Regions from separate parts of the Pseudomonas sp. LARHCG127 genome, predicted to be linked through region 3. Evidence: predicted binding sites of a transcription regulator. Region 3 holds the regulator's gene; each other region holds the start of a gene.
The links. Region 3 encodes FliA, which starts transcription of late flagellar genes. Its sites were predicted from a motif close to CTAAAGTTTNNNNNNNNNNNGCCGNTAA; they were not measured.

Region 1 (7,365 bases), on a different contig from region 3:
CAGCAAGCCCGCTATCAGGTTCGCGGCTACACCTACAGCGGCCAGGCCGATGCCGAGCAGCCGGCCTTGGATGCCATCGATAACGCGCTGAAAGCGCTTGGCAGCCTGCCGGCCCAACTGCCCGCTGAACACGCCGCCAACCTGCAACAGGCCAGCGAGTCGTTCAAGGCCTATCGTGCCGCCGTCAGCCAGTTCCATGAAGCCCAGGCCGCCAGCGCTGCCGCCATCAAGCGCATGTCCGACTTGGGGGTTGTGCTACGCGGGGCCAGTAGGGACATCACGTTGTCCCAAACGGACGTGCGCGACCATGAGGCCGCCAGAGCCAACCTCTTCCTGATCTCGGCCGCTGCGTTGGCCCTGCTGTTCGGGGTGATCGCAGCCATGGTGATCACCCGGCAGATCGTCACTCCACTGGAGCAGACCCTCAAGGTCGCCGAACGCGTGGCGGCAGGCGATTTGACCCACAACCTAAGTTCCGAGCGCCGCGACGAACTGGGCCAACTGCAACGTGCCATGCAGAGCATGACCGTGGGCCTGCGGCAATTGATCGGTGGCATTTGCGACGGCGTCACGCAAATCGCCAGCGCCGCCGAACAGCTTTCGGCCGTCACCGAGCAGACCAGCGCCGGGGTCAATAGCCAGAAAGTGGAAACCGACCAGGTCGCCACCGCCATGCACGAAATGACCGCCACGGTGCAGGAAGTGGCGCGCAATGCCGAACAAGCGAGCGAAGCGACCGTCGCCGCGGACCAGCAGGCTCGCGAAGGCGAAAAGGTGGTTGGCGAAGCCATCGCCCAGATCGAGCGCCTGTCCAACGCTGTGGGCAATTCCACCGAAGCCATGGGCCACCTCAAACGCGAGAGCGACAAGATCGGCAGCGTCCTGGACGTGATCAAGTCCGTGGCCCAGCAAACCAACCTGCTGGCCCTCAACGCGGCCATCGAGGCGGCCCGGGCCGGTGAAGCCGGGCGTGGGTTCGCGGTGGTGGCCGACGAGGTACGCAGCCTGGCCCAGCGCACCCAGAAGTCCACCGAAGAGATCGAGCAACTGGTCCTAGGCCTGCAGACCGGAACCGAACAAGTCGCGTCCAGCCTGGACAACAGTCGCAACCTGACCGACAGCAGCGTCGAATTGACTCGCCGTGCCGGTAGCTCACTGGAAAACATCACCCGCACCGTTTCCGCGATCCAGTCGATGAACCAACAGATCGCCGCCGCGGCCGAGCAACAGAGCGCCGTGGCCGAGGAGATCAACCGCAGCGTCGTGAATGTTCGCGATGTCTCCGAACAGACGGCCGCTTCCAGTGAAGAAACCGCCGCTTCGAGCGCCGAACTGGCGCGGTTGGGGGCTCATTTGCAGACGCTGGTGGGGCGCTTCAAGGTCTGACCAAAGGGCAGGCACAAACCCTGTGTGGCGAGGGAGCTTGCTCCCGCTTGGCCGCGAAGCGGCCACCAACACTCTCCAGATTTACGACTGCTTCGCAGCCGAGCGGGAGCAAACTCCCTCGCCACGAAATCTTGGCAAATCCCTACAGATCCCACCGAAGCCGCCGATACAGTCCCCATAAAACCAAATCAGCGCTCCAAGGGAGTATCAGCATGTTCGGGTGGCTTGCCCAGGGTCTGGGAAATGTAAGCGTTAACCGCAAACTCGGCGCAGGCTTCGGCCTGGTGCTGCTCCTCACCTTGATGATTGCGTTCACCGGCTGGTCCGGCCTGGGCAATGTCATCAGCCGGGGCGACAAGCTGGGGTTCATTGCCAGTCTCAATGACTTGAGCAAGGACTTGAACCTGGCCAGCATCGACTACAACACCACGCGGGGCGAGAAAGGGCCACAACAGGTCAATGACCTACTTGGCAAACTCGAAGCCGGGCTGAAAACCGCTCGCGAGCTGATCGAACAGCCAGCCGATGTTGCATTGATCGACCAGCAACTGGCCGCCGTCGCCGAATACAAAAGCGCCTTCGCCCAGATGACCAGCGCCACCGTCAGCCGCGAAGATGCCCGCAGCAAGCTGGGCGCCAGCGCCGATAACACCGTGGCTCGCGTCGCCGAAGTGGAAAAAGCGCTGCTGCAAGGTGGCGACATCACCCAGTTCAACAGCATCGTGACCTTGAGCAAGGCCATCCAACAAGCGCGTTATCAGGTTCGCGGCTACACCTACAGCGGTAAAAGCGAGGCCCAACAACCGGCCATCGATGCAATCACCGATGTCTTGAAACTCTTGGCACGCTTGCCAGCGCAGTTGCCCGAAGAGCACGCCGACAAGCTCCAACAGGCCAGCGACTCGATGAACATCTATCGAGCGGCGGTCAGCCAGTTCCGCGATTCCCAACTTGATAACGGCGCCGCATTGCAGCGCATGAGTCAGCAGGGCCAGGTACTGATCGATTCCAGCCAGAAGCTCACCGTCTCCCAGACCGCCGTGCGTGACCACGACACCGCCCAGGCCAAGAGCGTCCTGATCGCAGCCGCTGCACTGGCGCTGCTGTTTGGCGTGATCGCCGCCCTGCTCATTACTCGGCAAATCGTCGGCCCGCTGGATGAGACCCTGAAGGTGGCAGAACGTGTCGCCGCAGGCGACCTGACCCACAACCTTACCTCCGAACGCCGCGACGAACTCGGCCAACTGCAACGCGCCATGCAACGCATGACCGTCGGCCTGCGGCAATTGATCGGTGGCATCGGTGAAGGGGTTACCCAGATCGCCAGCGCCGCTGAACAACTCTCAAGCGTGACCGAACAGACCAGCGCCGGGGTCAACAGCCAAAAAGTGGAAACCGATCAGGTCGCCACCGCCATGCACGAAATGACCGCCACGGTGCAGGAAGTGGCGCGCAACGCCGAGGAAGCTTCCGAAGCGGCCGTCGCCGCCGACCAGCAAGCCCGTGAAGGCGACAAGGTCGTTGGCGAAGCCATCGCCCAGATCGAGCGCCTGGCCAAGGAAGTAGGCAATTCCACCGCCGCCATGGGCGATTTGAAGCGTGAGAGCGACAAGATCGGCAGCGTCCTGGACGTGATCAAGTCCGTGGCCCAGCAGACCAACCTGCTGGCCCTCAACGCGGCCATCGAGGCAGCCCGTGCCGGTGAGGCCGGACGAGGCTTCGCCGTGGTGGCCGACGAGGTCCGTAGCCTGGCCCAGCGCACCCAGAAATCCACCGAAGAGATTGAAGAACTGATCGTGGGCCTGCAGACCGGTACCGAACAGGTCGCGACCATCATGGACAACAGCCGTAGCCTGACCGACAGCAGCGTCGAATTGACCCGTCGTGCGGGGAGCTCGCTGGAGAACATCACTCGGACGGTTTCGGCGATCCAGTCGATGAATCAGCAAATTGCCGCAGCGGCCGAGCAGCAGAGTGCGGTGGCTGAGGAGATCAACCGTAGTGTGCTGAATGTGCGTGATGTGTCGGAGCAGACGGCGTCGTCCAGTGAGGAGACGGCCGCTTCAAGTGCGGAATTGGCTCGGTTGGGCGTTCACTTGCAGACGCTGGTGGGGCGGTTCAAAGTTTAGAGACATTGGGGATTTTGTAACGAATGGCCGCTTAGCTGGTTTTCCAAACACATAGGCATGAAGCAGTGCATCAGTCCCTATTGGGGCTGAGAGCACTGCTCTACCGACAGTGATATTCGACATGCGCCGCAGCAGGTTTAATGTTTTTAAACATCCCGCCTACTTTAACTTTCAGACATAATTTATAACTGCCACATATCGTCAAATGATTGCAACCATCATAAAAATGACGAAAGCATCAGAAAAATCTATTGGACTTTTCTAGAGTTCACGACAGAATGGCACCTCCATTAACTATATGAAACATTCTTCACGGAAGAGGAATTATGGTCGCCTTTAACAAGCTTATACCTGAACTGATTGTGTCCGACATCAAGGCAAGCTCAAGTTTTTATTGCAAGCTCATTGGCTTCAGCGTTGAGTATGAAAGACCGAACGACGGTTTTATATTCATTTCCTATCACGGCAGCCAGTTAATGCTGGAGCAAGACGATCACAAAGAGTCGCCATGGCGTGTGGGCCCGCTACAAAAACCTTATGGACGCGGAATGAACCTCTCCATTGATTGTCCTGATGTCAGAGCGTTAGCGAAATCATTGATGGCTTCGGGATACAAGCTGCATAAACCGATAGAAGAATGCTGGTACAAAGAAAATGATTTGCTTCAAGGTCAAAGCAATTTTCTCATATTAGACCCAGATGGCTATTTACTTAGGTTTGCTCAAAACCTAGGCTCCAAATCCAGCCGCAACGAACTAATGTAAGCAAATGCTGGACTGGACACTCACTTTCTTGGAGAAAGTGAGTGTCCAGCCACCGGAATACCTCATATTGGGGCAATAAATCATCACGCCGCATGCGAACGTTTTAAAGCCATTCAAATGAAAGGCCATTGAACTTAACGCCCGCTGATACAATGAAGGGTTTTCACAGCCTGAAGAAAAATATTTTCAACAGTCACTTGCTCCTGTGCCGCCAGATGCGAAGTGACCATTATTTTTTTTGAGGGCAATGAGAGCAAACCATAGGGATCATCATGCTGGCCCTTGTTAGCCGCCCATTCGTTGTAGTAGCCATCGATAAAACAAAATGCATCCGCATTGCGATTGAGGTAGGTCTTGAGCGCACGCGGGCAGATAATTTTTGGATTGGACAAATTCAATATCATCAGTCCCGTTGACGCGCAGGCCAATACCGATTCATCGATAAGATTAAAGGTTTCGGCACAACCACTCAGATGAATACATAAAACGTCAACGGTGCTGACCAGATCACCGAGGGAGGTATGTTGCAGGCCCAATGACTTTTCCAGCGACTCCTTCCGTGTCCGGGACCAATAGCGCATATTTGCAGTTCCACGCATATGAAGCTGATATGCCACCTCACTTGCAATCGATCCCATGCCAACAAAGCCAACTTTAAGATTCAACAATGATCGCCTGGGCGTCTGTATCCAAGCGTTGCCCGCCTTCACACTTTCAGCGCTTTCAAAAGCCCTTGCCGAACAGAGGACAATCATTGCCAATGTAAATTCAGCCACCGCTTGCACGTTTAGGTTGGGTGTATTGGCTAATTTTATGCCTTTATCGGAAACATACTTCACGTCCACGAAGCTGGAGGTGCCTGTTCCCATTACAACGATATTCTCTAACCGAGTGGCGGCGTCAATCAGCTCCGCAGACAGGTATTCCGGTCCACCTAAAATATAGTCGTGCACATCGGGCAACACCTCTAGAATTTGCCTCTCATCAATAGGACGTCTTATATGGGTGAGTTCAATACCGTCTGAAAATACCGTTTTATCAATATCAAAATCCCCCGTTACCAGAACCTTTCTCATTCCGAAATCTTCTCTACACAATCATTGTAGTCTTTGGCCGATTCAAGCTCGAGCAGGGCTTGTCTCAAGCGCGAGAGCGAAAATTTGAATTGGTCATCAGGTTTCAAAAGCGCAATTCTTATACGGTCGTGCCCTGCGACCTCATGACTGTTCCAATAGAAATACCTCCCCGGCAACACGGCCACGTCATAAGTTGCAAGGTAGTCAGTTAATTCCAGGTCCGAGAGCCCAGTTCGTTTTATGTTAAGCCACATAACCGTCATGCCCGAATACGAATGCGGCGAATCAACGCTGACCCGTGTTCCTGCAAGCTGGGAACGTACTATTTCTGCATTCTTGGTAATAATCGAGTGCACATAAGAGAGCCCTCCTCTTTTTAGCGTCGCCTCGATAAATGCAATGATCAGTCTCAGTACAAAATTGGAACAGCAAAGATAAATTTCTTCGTAGATGGCTCTGATTTCCTGGGCCAGATTCTTGCTATATGACAGCAGGCTGGCCTTGGCATCCAATGTTGGCCATTGCTTACCGGTATCCTCCAGAATGATAAATGACGCGCCCTTTTCAACCAGGAGTGCATATTCGTCGATAGCGGTTTTGTGGCAGAACCGAAAAGAGGTATCGAGGATCAAAATTATATTGAGCCGATGGCACAGTTCCACAATATTTTTCATCATGACTGCATCGATGACGAAACCTGTCGGGTTATTGGGATTAACCATAAACAAGGCGTCAAGTTTTTTGTTTTGAACAAACCTCTCCAGCAAGCCCAAGTCTGAAAACAAGCTTTCTGGAACAGCTTCAAGCTCGACTTCCCTACGCCTAAGCAACTGGGCGAGGTTGTCAAAAGTGGGTTCGACAAGGCCTATTTTTAACTGCTTTGATCGCGCCCATGCTCCCACTATGTCTATGCTGTTTGACGCGGTAGGGCAGATCGAAAAATATTGGTGATTTTTTAACCCAGGCAGCGCAAAATAATCTGCAAAAATATCTTTGAACGCCATCTCCATTTGCGGAACAGGCGTCTCGACCGCCGAACCCCATAAGTCAGGCAACTCAGGTAACACGCTGCTAAAATGCGTTTTCGCAGAAATGTAGCTATGACCATCGGCAAGATTATATTGTGCCGACAACCCAAAAACTTCATGTTCAGTAAGGCTCTGGTTTTTGTAATCAGACATAAGGCTCATCGGGCTTCCTATCGGATAATTTGAATATCTAGTTCGACCTTGATCTAGGACTGCCTTCCTTGACGAACCGAACCTTAATAACCAAGCGCCCACATGTAAAGTTGACACACCCGCAACTAGCTATCTAAATATTTCCCGTTCTTAACAGACGGACAAAGCCGACACTGATGACGGGATTCTTTTGTAACGTAGATATTCGAATAATTATCGAGCTTTTAGGCTGAAGCATTGTTGCCGCAACTCGCCCTCTAGCGCGCCCACTCGAAAAACATCCAACAACCCAATCCACTTTTCAAAATATCTCACAGCAATAATCTGTATGCCTTTACCCAGCAGAAGATAAACCATCAAACAAGTTACAACCTGTCACCCTTCAGTGACGGCGCTTGACACTTATCCTCGTACACGCCGAGCACTCTCAAAACCTATCAGTTCTGATAGTAGACAACATTCTCATTCCGACCGAGACTGAATGAACGGTCTGTTTCCTGGAAAAATATTGATGTCGAACACTGCTGACAGACTATTAGTCCAGTATCTATACGATGCTCTCGATCGTCTGGTTTGCTGCGTGCCTGCCGACCAACTCCGTCGTGACCGGTTCTATCTATTAGATCGGCTCGCTACAGAAATCCAAGGATCCATTCAGTATCAGGTTTTTCAGACCTTGGATGTCTTGCTGGCGGAAAACCACGGAGGGAACACCCCACGTACGTCAATCCTGCTGACCGAAAAGCATCGCTCGGTGCTGCAGAGCAGCGACGGCACTTCGACCTATACGCCTTACGGTCATCGCCCCGCTCAAGGGGGCCTGAGCAGC
Region 2 (7,365 bases), on a different contig from region 3:
CGCCGAAGGGCAGGCTGACAGGGGCGGTCCATTCGTCACGGACCAGGGTAATACGATCGGTGTTCACCGGCAGGCCGTAGAACCGCGGACCGTGCAGGCTGGCAAAGCCTTCGAGCTTGTCCAGCGCGTTGCGCTGTTCGAACGCCTCGGCGTACATCTCGATGGCGGCATAGGCGGTGTAGCAGCCGGCGCAACCGCAGGCCGCTTCCTTGGCGTGCTGGGCGTGGGGGGCCGAGTCGGTGCCGAGGAAAAACTTGGCGCTGCCGCTGGTGGCGGCGTCCAGCAAGGCTTCCTGGTGGGTATTGCGCTTGAGGATCGGCAGGCAATAGAAGTGCGGCCGGATCCCGCCCACCAGCATGTGGTTGCGGTTGTACAGCAGGTGATGGGCAGTAATGGTCGCGCCGACGTTGGCCGGTGCCTCGTTGACGAACTGCACGGCATCGCCGGTGGTGATGTGTTCGAACACCACCTTTAGGGTCGGGAAACGCTCCACGACGCGACGCATGTGCTCGTCGATGAAGATCTTCTCGCGGTCGAACACGTCGACGTCGCCCCGGGTGACTTCACCATGGATCAACAGCGGCATGCCGACTTCGGCCATGGCCTCCAGCGCCGGGAAGATCTTGTCGATGCTGGTGACGCCGGAATCGGAGTTGGTGGTCGCGCCGGCGGGGTACAGCTTGGCGGCGTGGACAAAACCGCAGGCCTTGGCGTCGCGAATCTCTTCGGGCTGGGTGCGGTCGGTAAGGTAAAGCACCATCAGCGGTTCGAAGCGGCTGCCAACCGGGCGCGCGGCGAGGATACGCTGGCGATAGTCATCGGCCTCGGCGGCGTTGCGCACGGGCGGAACCAGGTTAGGCATGATGATTGCGCGCCCGAAGGTGCGCGCGACATCGGCGACGGTATGGGTCAACACAGCACCATCGCGAAGATGAATATGCCAGTCGTCGGGACGCAGCAGGGTCAGGCGGTCGGACATTGGGGGGCTTCCAGGCGGGTCAAACTCTGGGGAATGCTACCGGAAAAGACCGATTCAGGCACCCGCTATCAAGTTCTGCCACAACTTACCGATAGCTCCTACAGGTGTGCCACGAATCCGTGCAGTACCCCGGACAGGCGTCATGCCCTCAAGCAGGCGTCGATCTTTGTATAAAAGTCAGTGGAGCCTCCCGTGCGCCAGCGTTATCTAGCCTTGCTCAGTGTGTTTGCCAGCCTTCCCGCCATGGCGCTCACTTTCCAGACCCGTCTGGAGAGCATCGAGTGGACGGTCGAAGGCGACAAGTTCGAGTGCCGGCTGAGCCAGCCGATCACCGATTTTGGCAGCGGCGAATTCGTGCGCAAGGCGGGGGAGCAGGCCACGTTCCGCCTCAAGGCTTATAACCCGATGCTCGGTGGTGGCTCCGCAACGTTGCTCGCGGCCGCGGCGCCCTGGCAGCCAGGACGGGGCGATATCAACCTGGGCTCGGTCAGGATCGGCAGTGGCGATGTGCTGTTCGACAGTTCCCAGGTGCAGGCAGGCCGGCTGATCAGCGGATTGATGGAAGGTCGCAGCCCCGTGGTTCGACGCAACACCGAGGATGGGCGCGTTTCCGAAGTCCGGCTGCTGCCCGTGCGCTTCAACAAGGCGTTCAACGATTACCAGGGCTGCGTGGCGAAACTGTTGCCGAAGAACTTCGAACAGATCAAGCAAACCCAGATTGGTTTCCCCGGCGAGGGGGTTGAGCTGGACGCTCGGGCCAAGGCTCAGTTGCAGGTCATGCTCGACTTCATCAAGGCCGACCCGAGCGTCAATCATGTCGAGCTTGATGGCCATTCCGACAACAGTGGCAACCGCCTGACCAACCGTGAGCTTTCGCGCCGTCGGGCCCTGGCGGTTCAGGACTTCTTCAAGGCCAACGGCTTCCAGGAATCGCAGTTCACCGTGCGCTTCCACGGCGAGCGTTATCCGCTGGTCGCCAATACCAATGCCGCCAATCGGGCCAAGAACCGTCGTGTCGTCGTAAAACTGGAGCGGGTGGCAGCCACCCAGGCTCCGGCGCCACAACCGGCAACACCAGCGGCAACGCCTGCATCGCCTGCCGTGGCACCCGCTGCTGCGCCGGGCAAGACGCCGACGCCGGTTGTCCCGGCCAAGTCGGCTGCGCCTGCCGCGACGACTGCGCGCACTTCCTGATCCCGCGCGGATCGTCGCGCAGTCGACATAATCTGTCGCTTCGTCGTCATAAGCTGTCGCGCCTCTGTAAATTATCCGCGCTGGACGTTAGACTTCCCGGCTTTCCGTACAACCCGTGGAGTGATGGCATGGCGGACGTAAACAAGGTCGTTCTGGCGTATTCCGGCGGCCTGGACACTTCGGTGATCCTCAAGTGGCTGCAGGACACATATAACTGCGAAGTGGTGACCTTCACCGCTGACCTGGGGCAGGGCGAAGAAGTCGAGCCTGCACGCGCCAAGGCCCAGGCCATGGGCGTCAAAGAGATCTACATCGATGACCTGCGCGAAGAGTTCGTCCGCGACTTCGTGTTCCCGATGTTCCGCGCCAACACCGTTTACGAAGGCGAGTACCTGCTGGGTACGTCCATCGCCCGTCCGTTGATCGCCAAGCGCCTGATCGAAATCGCCAACGAAACCGGCGCCGACGCCATTTCCCACGGCGCCACCGGCAAAGGCAACGACCAGGTGCGTTTCGAACTGGGCGCCTATGCCCTCAAGCCGGGCGTGAAAGTCATTGCACCGTGGCGTGAATGGGACCTGCTGTCTCGCGAAAAACTGATGGACTACGCCGAGAAGCACGCGATCCCGATCGAGCGCCACGGTAAGAAAAAGTCTCCGTACTCGATGGACGCCAACCTGCTGCACATCTCCTATGAAGGCGGCGTGCTGGAAGACACCTGGACCGAGCACGAAGAAGACATGTGGCGTTGGACCGTCTCCCCGGAGAAGGCCCCAGATACCCCGCAGTACCTGGAACTGACCTATCGCAACGGCGATATCGTCGCACTGGACGGCGTGGAAATGAGCCCGGCCACCGTGCTGGCGACCCTGAACCGCATTGGCGGCGAACACGGCATCGGTCGCCTGGACATCGTCGAGAACCGTTATGTCGGCATGAAGTCCCGCGGCTGCTACGAAACCCCGGGCGGCACCATCATGCTGCGCGCCCACCGGGCGATCGAATCGATCACCCTGGACCGCGAAGTGGCCCACCTCAAGGATGAGTTGATGCCCAAGTACGCCAGCCTGATCTACACCGGCTACTGGTGGAGCCCTGAGCGTCTGATGCTGCAACAGATGATCGACGCTTCCCAGACCAACGTGAACGGCGTGGTACGCCTGAAGCTGTACAAGGGCAACGTGATCGTGACCGGGCGCAAGTCCGACGACTCGCTGTTCGATGCCAACATCGCGACCTTCGAAGAGGACGGTGGCGCCTACAACCAGGCCGACGCAGCCGGCTTCATCAAGCTCAACGCACTGCGCATGCGCATCGCAGCGAACAAGGGTCGCAAGCTGTTCTGACCTTGGTTATCCAAAAAACGGCCTGCCTTGAGCAGGCCGTTTTTTTTGTCCTCTTTTTTGTGCATGCCGCAGGTTCGTACCCGATGGCTCATTTATCCTGCCCGTGGGCTGCAAGATCTGTCTGGTTGTAGATGACGTACACGATGATGCCGGCGTGCCTTAAATGCTCCGATCGACAGGTCTCGATCAAGCGCTGGGATTGGCTGCATAAGGTACACAGGGTGTCCGGCGATTCACGGCTGTTTCGATGCAGGCCTATCAGCAGCAGTTGCTCCTTGCCCGTCTGGCGCAGCATTCGTTTACGCCGACCGGTCGTGTCATCCATGGTCTTTATAAAGTGTTTGCTCTTGCGAAAATCCGAAGGTGAATACAAGGAGCGGTAATTGAAGTTGAGCGTGATGAAAAAAAGCAACAATAGATAAAACGGGAAGCTGATCAGGAACCAGAGGTAATACTCGCGATCCTGATCATCCAGGAACGGCAGCGAAATCGCCGCGGAAGTTTCGGATAAAGTTGCGAATATGGCGATAAGGGTCATGGGGTTGGTGATGGTTTTCAAAGGTTTGTTCATGGTTAATGCTCATGGAATATTCATGCTCGGTGAGTAAAGTGAAAAAAGTGTTTTGTGATAATAAGGTGTCACGATAACAGTCAGGGGTGCTGGTATTTAATATCACGTGCCTGAGCGTCTTTTATATATGAATTCCTGTTGCTGAAGTGAGGCGCGGCAGTTTTAACAGCAAACAATTCAGTTACTCTTTATGAATAAAGAGCTTTCAGGCGGTCGGTCCGTGGCGGGCATGGCGGTGAAAGAGCGCATTATTCGTGGGGGGGGGCCGGAGTCTTGGTGAGGTCGATCTTTCTCTGAAAAAAATTCAGGACACATTTTTCCTGCCAGGATTTGTAGGAATTTTCTGTATAGCTTGTAGGTTCTGTCTCTCGGTGCGAGCGGTCAGGGGGGGGCAGCATGCCAAGGTAGAAATGACTAGGCTATTGTGCGTGCTCTAAAAATTCGAACAGCGAAGTTGGATTTGCCCATGAATAAAGTGCTGATCGTGGATGATCATCCCGTCATTCGTCTTGCTGTACGTTTGCTGATGGAGCGTCATGGATATGAGGTCGTTGCCGAAACCGACAACGGCGTCGATGCGCTACAACTTGCTCGTGAACTTATGCCCGACATCGTCATTCTTGATATCGGCATTCCGAAGCTGGACGGGCTGGAGGTTATTGCCCGTTTGGCGGCCATTCCTTCATCAATGAAAGTGTTGGTGCTGACTTCCCAGGCGCCTGGACATTTTTCGATGCGCTGCATGCAAACGGGGGCGGCCGGGTATGTCTGCAAGCAACAGGACCTTACTGAGTTATTAAGTGCAATAAAGGCAGTGCTGTCAGGTTATAGTTACTTCCCCAACCAGGCACTGCACACGGTGCGATCGAGCCTGGGTAATGCCAGTGAGTCCGATATGGTTGATCGGTTATCGGGGCGGGAAATGATGGTCTTGCAGCAACTGGCGCGCGGCAAGACCAACAAGGAAATCGCCGATGGAATGTTCTTGAGCAACAAGACCGTCAGTACTTACAAGACTCGCCTGTTATTGAAACTCAATGCCCGTTCGCTGGTCGACCTGATCGAACTGGCGCAGCGCAATGGGTTGGTGTGAGGCTTCAGGTCACGCGTACTCAGTAAAAAGCCTCCATCAGGGAGGCTTTTACGTGTCAGAGATCAAAGTCGTATTCGGCCAGTTGCTTCTGTAAACGGCGCTCTTCCAACAGGTTATCGATGGTGCGACGCTTGCTCAGGTTGGTTTTTGCCACTTCCGGCACGGCCACAGGTTCGACGTCGTCGGCTTCAACGGCGGTGAATTCGTCTTCTACATCCAGTTGTTCTTTGCCAGCACTCATGGGTTCGACTCCAGGCTAAGACTGCCATTGGCGCTCCTTATATCGATAAACCACGAGCGGGTAAAAAAGATTTTTTCAATCGATGGATCGAGAAAAGCAATAGCGCCTCAATCGTCCGACGTCTTGTGCTTGTATTCGCATAAATCTTCGATCCGGCAACTGCCGCAGCGGGGCTTGCGGGCCAGGCAGACGTAGCGTCCGTGGAGGATGAGCCAGTGATGGGAGTCCAGCAGGTATTCCTTGGGGACAAATTTCATCAGCTTCTTCTCCACATCCACCACGTTTTTGCCGGGGGCCAGCCCGGTACGGTTGCTGACGCGGAAAATGTGGGTGTCGACGGCCATGGTCAATTGCCGAAATGCGGTATTGAGCACGACGTTGGCGGTTTTGCGACCGACGCCCGGAAGGGCCTCCAGCGCTTCACGGGTCTGGGGGATTTCACTGCCGTGGCGCTCGATCAGCAGGCGGCAGGTTTCGATCACGTTTTTAGCCTTGCTGTTGAACAGGCCGATGGTCTTGATGTACTCGGACAACCCTTCGACGCCCAGGGCATGGATCGCCTCTGGGGTATTGGCGACCGGGAACAGTTTGGCGGTGGCCTTGTTGACGCCGACGTCGGTGGACTGCGCCGACAAGATGACCGCGATCAGCAACTCGAACGGAGAGGAATAGGCCAGTTCGGTTTTCGGCTCCGGGTTGTCTTCGTGAAAGCGACGGAATATTTCCAGGCGTTTTGCGGCGTTCATGGGCGCGGCGTTTCCTCGAGGGTTGAAGGGGGTTTGGCGGCCGTCCAGGCCTGTCGGGCCGCCAGCAGCAGCCCGAGCAGAATGAACCCGCCAGGAGCGAGCAAGGCCAGGGGCAGGCCGCTGCCGATCAGTTCACGGATGGCGCCCAGGCTGAGCATCAAGAGACCGAACCCCCCAACCAGCTGCAGGCGCACAAGCAGGCGAGACTCAACGAAGAACCCCCCATGCTCCAGCGCCACGCAGCTCAGGGCGATCCAGCCCATGTACAGGCTCAGCGGTTGATACAGTTCCAGCGCCCAGGCCTGAATGACCAAGCCTGTACAGGTGGTCAGGGTGGTGGCCAGCACAATCGCTGCGAGCAGCCTTTGCCCGGACGTCAGGCGCTGCCGGACAAGCCCCATTGCCAAGCCCTGGCACGATAGAATCAGCGCCCAGGCCAGCCATAGCGCCAGTGCGCCGACCAATGAATGGCTAGCGCCAACCAACGGGACGAGCAGCAGGCCGCGTGTCAGGCCCCATGGCTTATTCATCCGCGGACACTCCCATTAACCGGGCCTTGTGCTCGTCGAAGTAACGCAACGCGTCATGAACCGCCTGGAGCACCGCCCGGGACGTCACCGTTGCGCCGGTCAATTGATCGAACTGACCCTGGTCCTTTTTCAAGGCCCAGCCGCTGTCATCAGGCGCCTGGCGTGATTTGCCGGTGAAGGTCTGCAACCAGGCGTTCGGCCAGCCGGCAATCGCCGCGCCCAACCCGGGCGTCTCGGCTTGGCGCAGGGTCTTGACCCCCAGCAACCGGCCTTGTGGATCGATGGCGACCAGCAATTCGATGCTGCCTTCATAACCCAGCGCCTGGCTACGCAGCAACACGGCGCTGGGCTGGCCGTTGCGGGTCGCCAGGTAACCGCCCAACAGCGTGCTATGGGCCAAGGTAACCGAGGTTGTGAAAACGGGGTGCGCCAACGGCTGATTGTCATAGTGGTCAGTGGGCAGCACGTCGAGCAAGGTCTTGTTCGCCAGCGTTTGCCGCTGGGCCTCGATGCGCCCGGTCGTGCTGAGGTGCGTGAGGTAAGTGGCACCGCTACCGAGGCCAATCAACAGGATCAGGATTGCCACGCCGCCGGGATTCTTCATATCAGCGGCCGCCGTTGTCGCGCCTCGGCGAATCGGTCCAGTGCCGGCACGCCGAGGTTCA
Region 3 (7,365 bases):
GGGTGAGGCTCCGTTGGATTATCGGGGTTGGGGTGCAAAGGGGGAACTAGCAGAACTGTTAGGTTTGCCTGGAAAGCGCCAGGCCCCGTGGCGAGGGAGCTTGCTCCCGCTCGGTTGCGCAGCGACCGCGATAACAGGTGTGTCTGATGTTTCGTATTCGACTTGTTTCGGGGCCGCTTCGCGACCCAGCGGGAGCAAGCTCCCTCGCCACAGGTTCGTCGTTTGCCTTAGGTGAACAGCATGACCCTGTGGGAGCGAGCTTGCTCGCGATTGCAATGATCCAGTCGATACAGATATTGACTGACAAATCGCCATCGCGAGCAGGCTCGCTCCCACAAAGTTGAATGTGCGTCAGCCGCTCTATTCCCGCCTCCGGCAAAAGTTGGAAGGCTTCTTGCAATACCCCGCCTGCGCCCCCTCCGGGCGTCAAAAGTTTGCTTCACAGGAACGGGGAATATTGGTGGATCGCTCTCAGTTACTCAGCTCTGCACGCAGCAATGTCGTAGACCTCAGCCGGGGTAATCTGGGCGTGCCGCTGTTGCTGCTGGTCATGCTCGCCATGATGATGCTGCCGGTGCCGCCGTTCCTGCTGGACGTGTTCTTCACGTTCAACATCGCCCTGTCGATCGTGGTGCTGCTGGTGTGCGTCTACGCCCTGCGGCCGCTGGATTTCGCGGTGTTCCCGACCATCCTGCTGGTGGCCACGCTGTTGCGCCTGGCGCTGAACGTGGCGTCCACCCGGGTGGTGATGATTCATGGCCAAGAAGGCCACGCCGCCGCCGGTAAGGTGATCCAGGCCTTTGGCGAAGTGGTGATCGGCGGTAACTACGTGGTCGGTATCGTGGTCTTCGCCATCCTGATGATCATCAACTTCGTCGTGGTGACCAAGGGCGCCGGGCGGATTTCCGAGGTAAGCGCGCGTTTCACCCTCGATGCGATGCCCGGCAAACAGATGGCGATCGACGCCGACCTCAACGCCGGCCTGATCGACCAGAGCCAGGCCAAGCTGCGCCGCCTGGAAGTGGCCCAGGAAGCCGAGTTCTACGGCTCCATGGACGGTGCCAGTAAATTCGTGCGCGGTGACGCCATCGCCGGCCTGTTGATTCTGTTCATCAACCTGATCGGCGGCATGGCCGTCGGCATCTTCCAGCATGGCATGACCTTCGGCGATGCCGGCAAGGTATACGCCTTGTTGACCATCGGTGACGGTTTGGTGGCGCAATTGCCATCACTGCTGTTATCCACAGCCGCCGCGATCATGGTGACCCGCGCTTCGGGCTCCGAGGACATGGGCAAGCAGATCAACCGGCAGATGTTCGCCTCGCCCAAGGCCCTGGCTGTTGCCGCCGGCCTGATGGCGGTGATGGGCCTGGTGCCTGGCATGCCGCATTTTTCCTTCCTGAGCATGGCGGCCCTGGCAGCTGGCGGTGCCTACCTGTTCTGGAAGAAGCAGAACGTGCAGAAAGTCCAGGCCCTGCAAGAGGTCAAGCGCCAGCAGGAACTGCTGCCGTCGCCGGCCCGCGCCATGGAAACCAAGGAACTGGGCTGGGATGACGTGACGCCCATCGACATGATCGGCCTGGAAGTCGGTTATCGCCTGATTCCTTTGGTCGACCGCAACCAGGGTGGTCAGTTGCTGGCGCGGATCAAGGGGGTGCGCAAGAAGCTCTCCCAGGACCTGGGCTTCTTGATGCCCACTGTGCACATCCGCGACAACCTCGACCTGGCGCCGAGCGCCTATCGTCTGACACTGATGGGCGTGATCCTGGCCGAAGCCGAGATCTACCCCGACCGCGAGCTGGCGATCAACCCTGGCCAGGTCTACGGCAGCCTCAACGGCATCACCGCCAAGGATCCGGCTTTTGGCCTGGAGGCGGTGTGGATCGAAATCAGTCAGCGGGCCCAGGCCCAGTCCCTCGGCTACACCGTGGTGGACGCCAGTACCGTGGTGGCGACCCACTTGAACCAGATTCTGTACAAGCACTCCAGCGAGTTGATTGGCCACGAAGAAGTCCAGCAACTCCTGCAAGTACTGGCCAAAGGCTCGCCGAAGCTGGCTGAAGAGTTGGTGCCGGGCGTGGTTTCGTTGTCGCAGTTGCTCAAGGTGCTGCAAGCGTTGTTGGCCGAACAAGTGCCCGTGCGCGACATACGCAGTATTGCCGAAGCCATCGCCAACAACGCGTCCAAGAGTCAAGATACCGCCGCCTTGGTGGCCGCGGTTCGGGTCGGCGTATCCCGTGCAATCGTCCAAAGCATTGTAGGCACTGAGTCTGAGCTGCCTGTTATCACCTTGGAGCCAAGGTTGGAACAGATATTGCTCAATAGTCTGCAGAAGGCAGGACAAGGCTCGGAAGAGGGTGTTCTGCTGGAGCCAAGCATGGCCGAGAAGCTGCAGCGTTCGCTGATCGAGGCAGCCCAGCGGCAAGAGATGCAAGGCCAACCGGTGATCCTGCTGGTGGCCGGTCCGATTCGCGCGATGCTCTCGCGATTCGGACGCCTCGCGGTCCCGGGGCTGCATGTGCTGGCGTACCAGGAAATACCGGACAACAAGCAAGTGACCATCGTTGCGACAGTAGGGCCCAACGGCTGAGGTAGTGGTTTATGCAAGTGAAGCGTTTTTTCGCCGCAGACATGCGTCAGGCCATGAAACTGGTTCGTGACGAGCTGGGCGCTGAAGCAGCCATCATTGGCAACCGTCGTATCGCCGGCGGTGTCGAGCTGACGGCGGCCCTGGATTACAAATTGTCGGCGCTGGCGCCACGGGTTCCGAACATGGAACTTGAAGATGAGCTGCGCAAGACTCAATCGCGCATCGCCAGCGCCCAGGCCGAACTGAGCCTGCGCAGCAGCGAAGGCGAAGGTGCGCCGGGCATCAATCGTCAATTGTTCGCCGGTCAACCGCTGACCGCCGGCCTGCCGTTGACCGCCGCCGAACCGCTGATGGAACAGGTCCAGGCCGAACCGCGTCGTCCAGAGCCGGCACCTGCCGCGCCAGCCCGTGGGCTTGACCCGCGCGCCCTGGACTCGATGCGCTTCGAACTCAACAGCCTGCGCGAGCTGATGGAAGTCCAGCTCGGCTCCCTGGCCTGGAACCAGCTGCAAGGCAGCCGTCCGGCCCAGGCCAACCTGTGGCGTCGCCTGCAACGCATCGGCCTGTCCGGCCCGTTGTCCCGCGACCTGCTGGCGCTGATCAATGGTATCGAAGAGCCGCGCCAAGCCTGGCGCATGTTGCTGGCGCACCTGGCACGCATGATTGCCACGCCGGAAGTCGAGCCGCTGGAAGAGGGCGGGGTCATTGCCATGGTCGGTCCTGCCGGCATGGGCAAGACCACCACCCTGGCCAAGCTCGCCGCCCGTTATGTACTCAAGTACGGCGCCCAGAGCATCGCCCTGGTAAGCATGGACAGTTTCCGTATCGGTGCCCAGGAACAACTCAAGACCCTGGGCCGCATCCTCAATGTGTCGGTGACCCATGTGGATCCGGGCCAATCCCTGGCCCAGGCGCTGGAGCCGCTGCTGCGCAAACGCGTCGTGCTGATCGATACCGCCGGCCTGCAAGCCAGCGATCCGGCCCTGCGCATGCAGCTCGAAAGCCTGGCCGGACGCGGTATCAAGTCAAAAAATTATCTCGTGTTGGCAACCACCAGCCAAAAACAGGTTCTAACCGCCGCATATCACAGCTACAAACGCTGCGGGCTGGCCGGCTGCATCCTGACTAAGCTGGACGAAACGGCAAGCCTGGGCGAGGTGTTGAGCCTGGCGATCGGTCATGAACTGCCGGTGGCCTACCTGACCGATGGGCCGCGGATCCCGGATGATTTGCATCTGCCGCGCCGTCATCAATTGGTCAGTCGTGCCGTAAGTGTGCAAATGCAGGAAGAACCCAGCGAGGAAGCCATGGCTGACATGTTCGCTGACATCTACCACAGCCCGACCAAGCAGGTCGGCTGAGGTAATCATGAATATTTTTTGTACCTACATCGATGGTCTGCCATGCATTGTTCCGTATGCGAACGCGCAGCCAGTAATGTGGCCTCCGTCTAAGAAGACAAGGTAAAGAACGAACATGGGCAGCATGCATCCCGTACAGGTGATCGCGGTGACCGGCGGCAAAGGTGGCGTCGGGAAGACTAACGTGTCAGTGAACTTGTCCCTGGCTCTGGCAGAGCTTGGCCGACGGGTCATGCTGCTGGACGCCGACCTGGGCCTGGCGAACGTCGACGTGTTGTTGGGGCTTACCCCCAAACGCACCCTGGCGGACGTGATCGAAGGCCGTTGCGAACTGCGCGACGTGCTGTTGCAGGGGCCGGGCGGGATTCGCATCGTGCCGGCTGCCTCCGGCACCCAGAGCATGGTTCACCTGACCCCGGCGCAGCACGCGGGCCTGATCCAGGCGTTCAGCGACATCGGCGACAACCTCGATGTGCTGGTGATCGACACCGCGGCCGGCATCGGCGACTCGGTCGTCAGTTTCGTGCGCGCCGCCCAGGAAGTGCTGCTGGTGGTCTGCGACGAACCGACGTCCATCACCGACGCCTATGCCCTGATCAAACTGCTTAACCGCGACTATGGCATGAACCGCTTCCGCGTCCTGGCCAACATGGCCCAGAGCCCGCAGGAAGGACGCAACCTGTTCGCCAAATTGACGAAGGTCACCGATCGCTTCCTGGACGTCGCCCTACAATACGTCGGTGCAGTGCCTTACGACGAAAGCGTGCGCAAGGCCGTCCAGAAGCAACGTGCCGTTTATGAAGCCTTTCCACGTTCCAAATGCGCGCTGGCGTTCAAGGCGATCGCCCAGAAGGTCGATACCTGGCCACTGCCGGCCAACCCCCGCGGGCATCTGGAGTTTTTCGTCGAGCGTCTTGTGCAACAAACAGCAGGGCCCGTGTTATGACAGCCAGCGGTTACAACCATCTCTACAAAAAATCGGCACGGGACGCCCAATACGAATTGATCGAGCGTTATGCGCCACTGGTCAAGCGTATCGCCTATCACTTGCTGGCGCGGTTGCCAGCCAGTGTCCAGGTCGAGGACTTGATCCAGGCCGGCATGATCGGCCTGCTTGAAGTGTCGAACAAATACGACGCCAGCAAGGGCGCCAGTTTCGAGACCTATGCCGGTATTCGCATTCGCGGGGCGATGCTCGATGAAGTCCGCAAGGGCGATTGGGCGCCGCGTTCGGTGCACCGCAATACCCGCATGGTCAGTGACGCGATTCGGGCAATCGAAGCTAAAACTGGGCGTGACGCTAAAGATCACGAGGTTGCGGCCGAACTCCAGTTGAGTCTCGATGATTATTACGGGATTTTGAACGATACCTTGGGCAGTCGCCTGTTCAGCTTCGACGACCTCTTGCAGGACGGCGAGCACGAAGGGCTGCATGAGGATAACGCGAGTGCTCACATGGAGCCGTCACGTGACCTGGAAGATGAACGTTTCCAGAGCGCGCTGGCGGATGCGATTGCCAATTTGCCGGAACGTGAGCGACTGGTCTTGGCGCTGTACTACGACGAAGAGCTGAACCTCAAGGAAATCGGTGAGGTCCTGGGGGTCAGCGAATCTCGGGTCAGCCAGTTACACAGCCAGTGCGCGGCCCGCTTGCGGGGCCGTTTGGGGGAGTGGCGAGCGCGCTGACAGGCAGTGTGGGGACACTGCGAGCGGGACTGGCATGGCGTTGCCGGGTCAGTTTCCATCCGTTGTGCTCCAGACCGTTGTCGAGTGTTGTGCCGGAATTGATTGAAATGGCGCGTCCAGGTGCTGGGCGCGTTTAAGACTGCTTGGAGGTCGAATTGGACAAGAACATGAAAATCCTCATCGTTGATGACTTCTCAACGATGCGGCGGATCATAAAAAACCTGTTGCGTGACCTTGGGTTCACCAACACGGTCGAGGCGGATGATGGCGTCACAGCCATTCCGGTCCTCAACAGCGGGAGCATCGACTTTCTGGTGACTGACTGGAACATGCCCGGCATGACCGGTATCGACTTGCTGCGCCATGTGCGCGCCGACGAAAAACTCAAGCACCTCCCGGTGCTGATGGTGACTGCCGAAGCCAAGCGCGAGCAGATCATCGAAGCGGCCCAGGCCGGTGTAAACGGCTATGTGGTCAAGCCCTTCACGGCCCAGGCGTTGAAAGAGAAGATCGAAAAAATCTTCGAACGCATCGGTTAACGGCGCCACGGGGGAGCTATGGACAACGAATCTTCAATGGGCGATTTCGAATCGACCCTGAAAAAACATGCCCGCGAACTGGTCGACAGCCTTGAAAAAGGTCGCTTTGGCGATGCGGTTCAAATGATCCATGAGCTCAACCAGACCCGTGACCGTGGTCTGTATCAGGAAGTGGGCAAGCTCACGCGTGAACTGCACAGCGCGATTGTCAATTTCCAGATCGACCCGCACATGCCGCAGGCCGAGGAAGTCTCGCAGATCACCGACGCCACCGAGCGCCTGGGCTATGTGGTCAAGCTGACCGAGGCGGCGGCCAACCGCACCATGGACCTGGTGGAAAGCGCTACGCCGCTGGTCAATGGCCTGAGTGAAGAGGCCCAGGCCTTGAGCACCGACTGGGGCCGGTTCATGCGTCGCGAAGTCGGTGCTGAAGAATTTCGGGAGCTGGCCCGTCGGGTCGACGGTTTCCTGACGCGCAGCAGCAGCGAAAACCGCGCCGTGGCCAGCAACCTCAACGACATTCTGCTGGCCCAGGACTATCAAGACCTGACCGGCCAGGTGATCAAGCGTGTGACCCAACTGGTCACCGAAGTGGAAAGCAACCTGCTCAAACTGGTGCTGATGGCTAGCCAGGTCGACCGCTTTGCAGGCATCGAACACGACCGTGAAGCGATGCTTGCCGAAAAAGATCCACAAAAACATCTCTCTCAGGGTGAAGGTCCGCAAATTCATGCCGATAAAAGAGAAGACGTTATGTCCGGTCAGGACGATGTGGACGATTTGCTGTCCAGCCTTGGATTTTGATTTAGCCCTATTTTAGGAGCAGCCATTAATGAGCTTCGGCGCCGATGAAGAGATCCTTCAGGATTTCCTGGTTGAGGCCGGCGAGATTCTAGAGCAACTGTCCGAACAGCTGGTCGAGCTGGAAAGCCGACCTGATGATGCGGATCTGCTCAATGCAATTTTTCGCGGTTTCCACACTGTAAAAGGAGGCGCCGGCTTCCTCCAGCTCAACGAGCTGGTGGAGTGCTGTCACATTGCCGAGAACGTGTTCGACATCCTGCGCAAGGGTGAGCGTCGCGTTGATTCGGAATTGATGGACGTGGTGCTCGAAGCGCTGGATGCGGTCAACAGCATGTTCAGCGAAGTGCGTGAGCGCTCGCCGATTACCCCAGCCACCCCCGAGCTG

Region 1: a site for FliA is predicted at 1,529-1,556, ahead of ACIPQ1_RS18005 (methyl-accepting chemotaxis protein). Genes of this name have one in related genera too.
Region 2: a site for FliA is predicted at 1,047-1,074, ahead of ACIPQ1_RS14115 (flagellar protein MotY). Genes of this name have one in related genera too.

What each region holds. Positions count from the first base shown of each region.
Region 1 covers NZ_JBIXJT010000010.1:48,019-55,383, reverse strand. The annotation lists gene ACIPQ1_RS18010 (methyl-accepting chemotaxis protein) at 1-1,386, shown strand, start outside; gene ACIPQ1_RS18005 (methyl-accepting chemotaxis protein) at 1,599-3,515, shown strand; gene ACIPQ1_RS18000 (bleomycin resistance protein) at 3,842-4,279, shown strand; gene ACIPQ1_RS17995 (NAD(P)-dependent oxidoreductase) at 4,414-5,355, opposite strand; gene ACIPQ1_RS17990 (aminotransferase class I/II-fold pyridoxal phosphate-dependent enzyme) at 5,352-6,545, opposite strand; gene ACIPQ1_RS17985 (RHS repeat-associated core domain-containing protein) at 7,018-7,365, shown strand, end outside.
Region 2 covers NZ_JBIXJT010000007.1:162,590-169,954, forward strand. The annotation lists gene pyrC (dihydroorotase) at 1-979, opposite strand, end outside; gene ACIPQ1_RS14115 (flagellar protein MotY) at 1,172-2,173, shown strand; gene ACIPQ1_RS14120 (argininosuccinate synthase) at 2,302-3,519, shown strand; partial or broken gene ACIPQ1_RS14125 (hypothetical protein) at 3,836-4,090, opposite strand; gene ACIPQ1_RS14130 (response regulator transcription factor) at 4,557-5,183, shown strand; gene ACIPQ1_RS14135 (PA3496 family putative envelope integrity protein) at 5,239-5,424, opposite strand; gene nth (endonuclease III) at 5,532-6,170, opposite strand; gene ACIPQ1_RS14145 (Rnf-Nqr domain containing protein) at 6,167-6,700, opposite strand; gene ACIPQ1_RS14150 (RnfABCDGE type electron transport complex subunit G) at 6,693-7,304, opposite strand; gene ACIPQ1_RS14155 (RnfABCDGE type electron transport complex subunit D) at 7,301-7,365, opposite strand, start outside.
Region 3 covers NZ_JBIXJT010000011.1:22,660-30,024, reverse strand. The annotation lists gene flhA (flagellar biosynthesis protein FlhA) at 461-2,590, shown strand; gene flhF (flagellar biosynthesis protein FlhF) at 2,602-3,951, shown strand; gene fleN (flagellar synthesis regulator FleN) at 4,067-4,897, shown strand; gene fliA (RNA polymerase sigma factor FliA) at 4,894-5,637, shown strand; gene ACIPQ1_RS19015 (chemotaxis response regulator CheY) at 5,805-6,176, shown strand; gene ACIPQ1_RS19010 (protein phosphatase CheZ) at 6,195-6,980, shown strand; gene ACIPQ1_RS19005 (chemotaxis protein CheA) at 7,009-7,365, shown strand, end outside.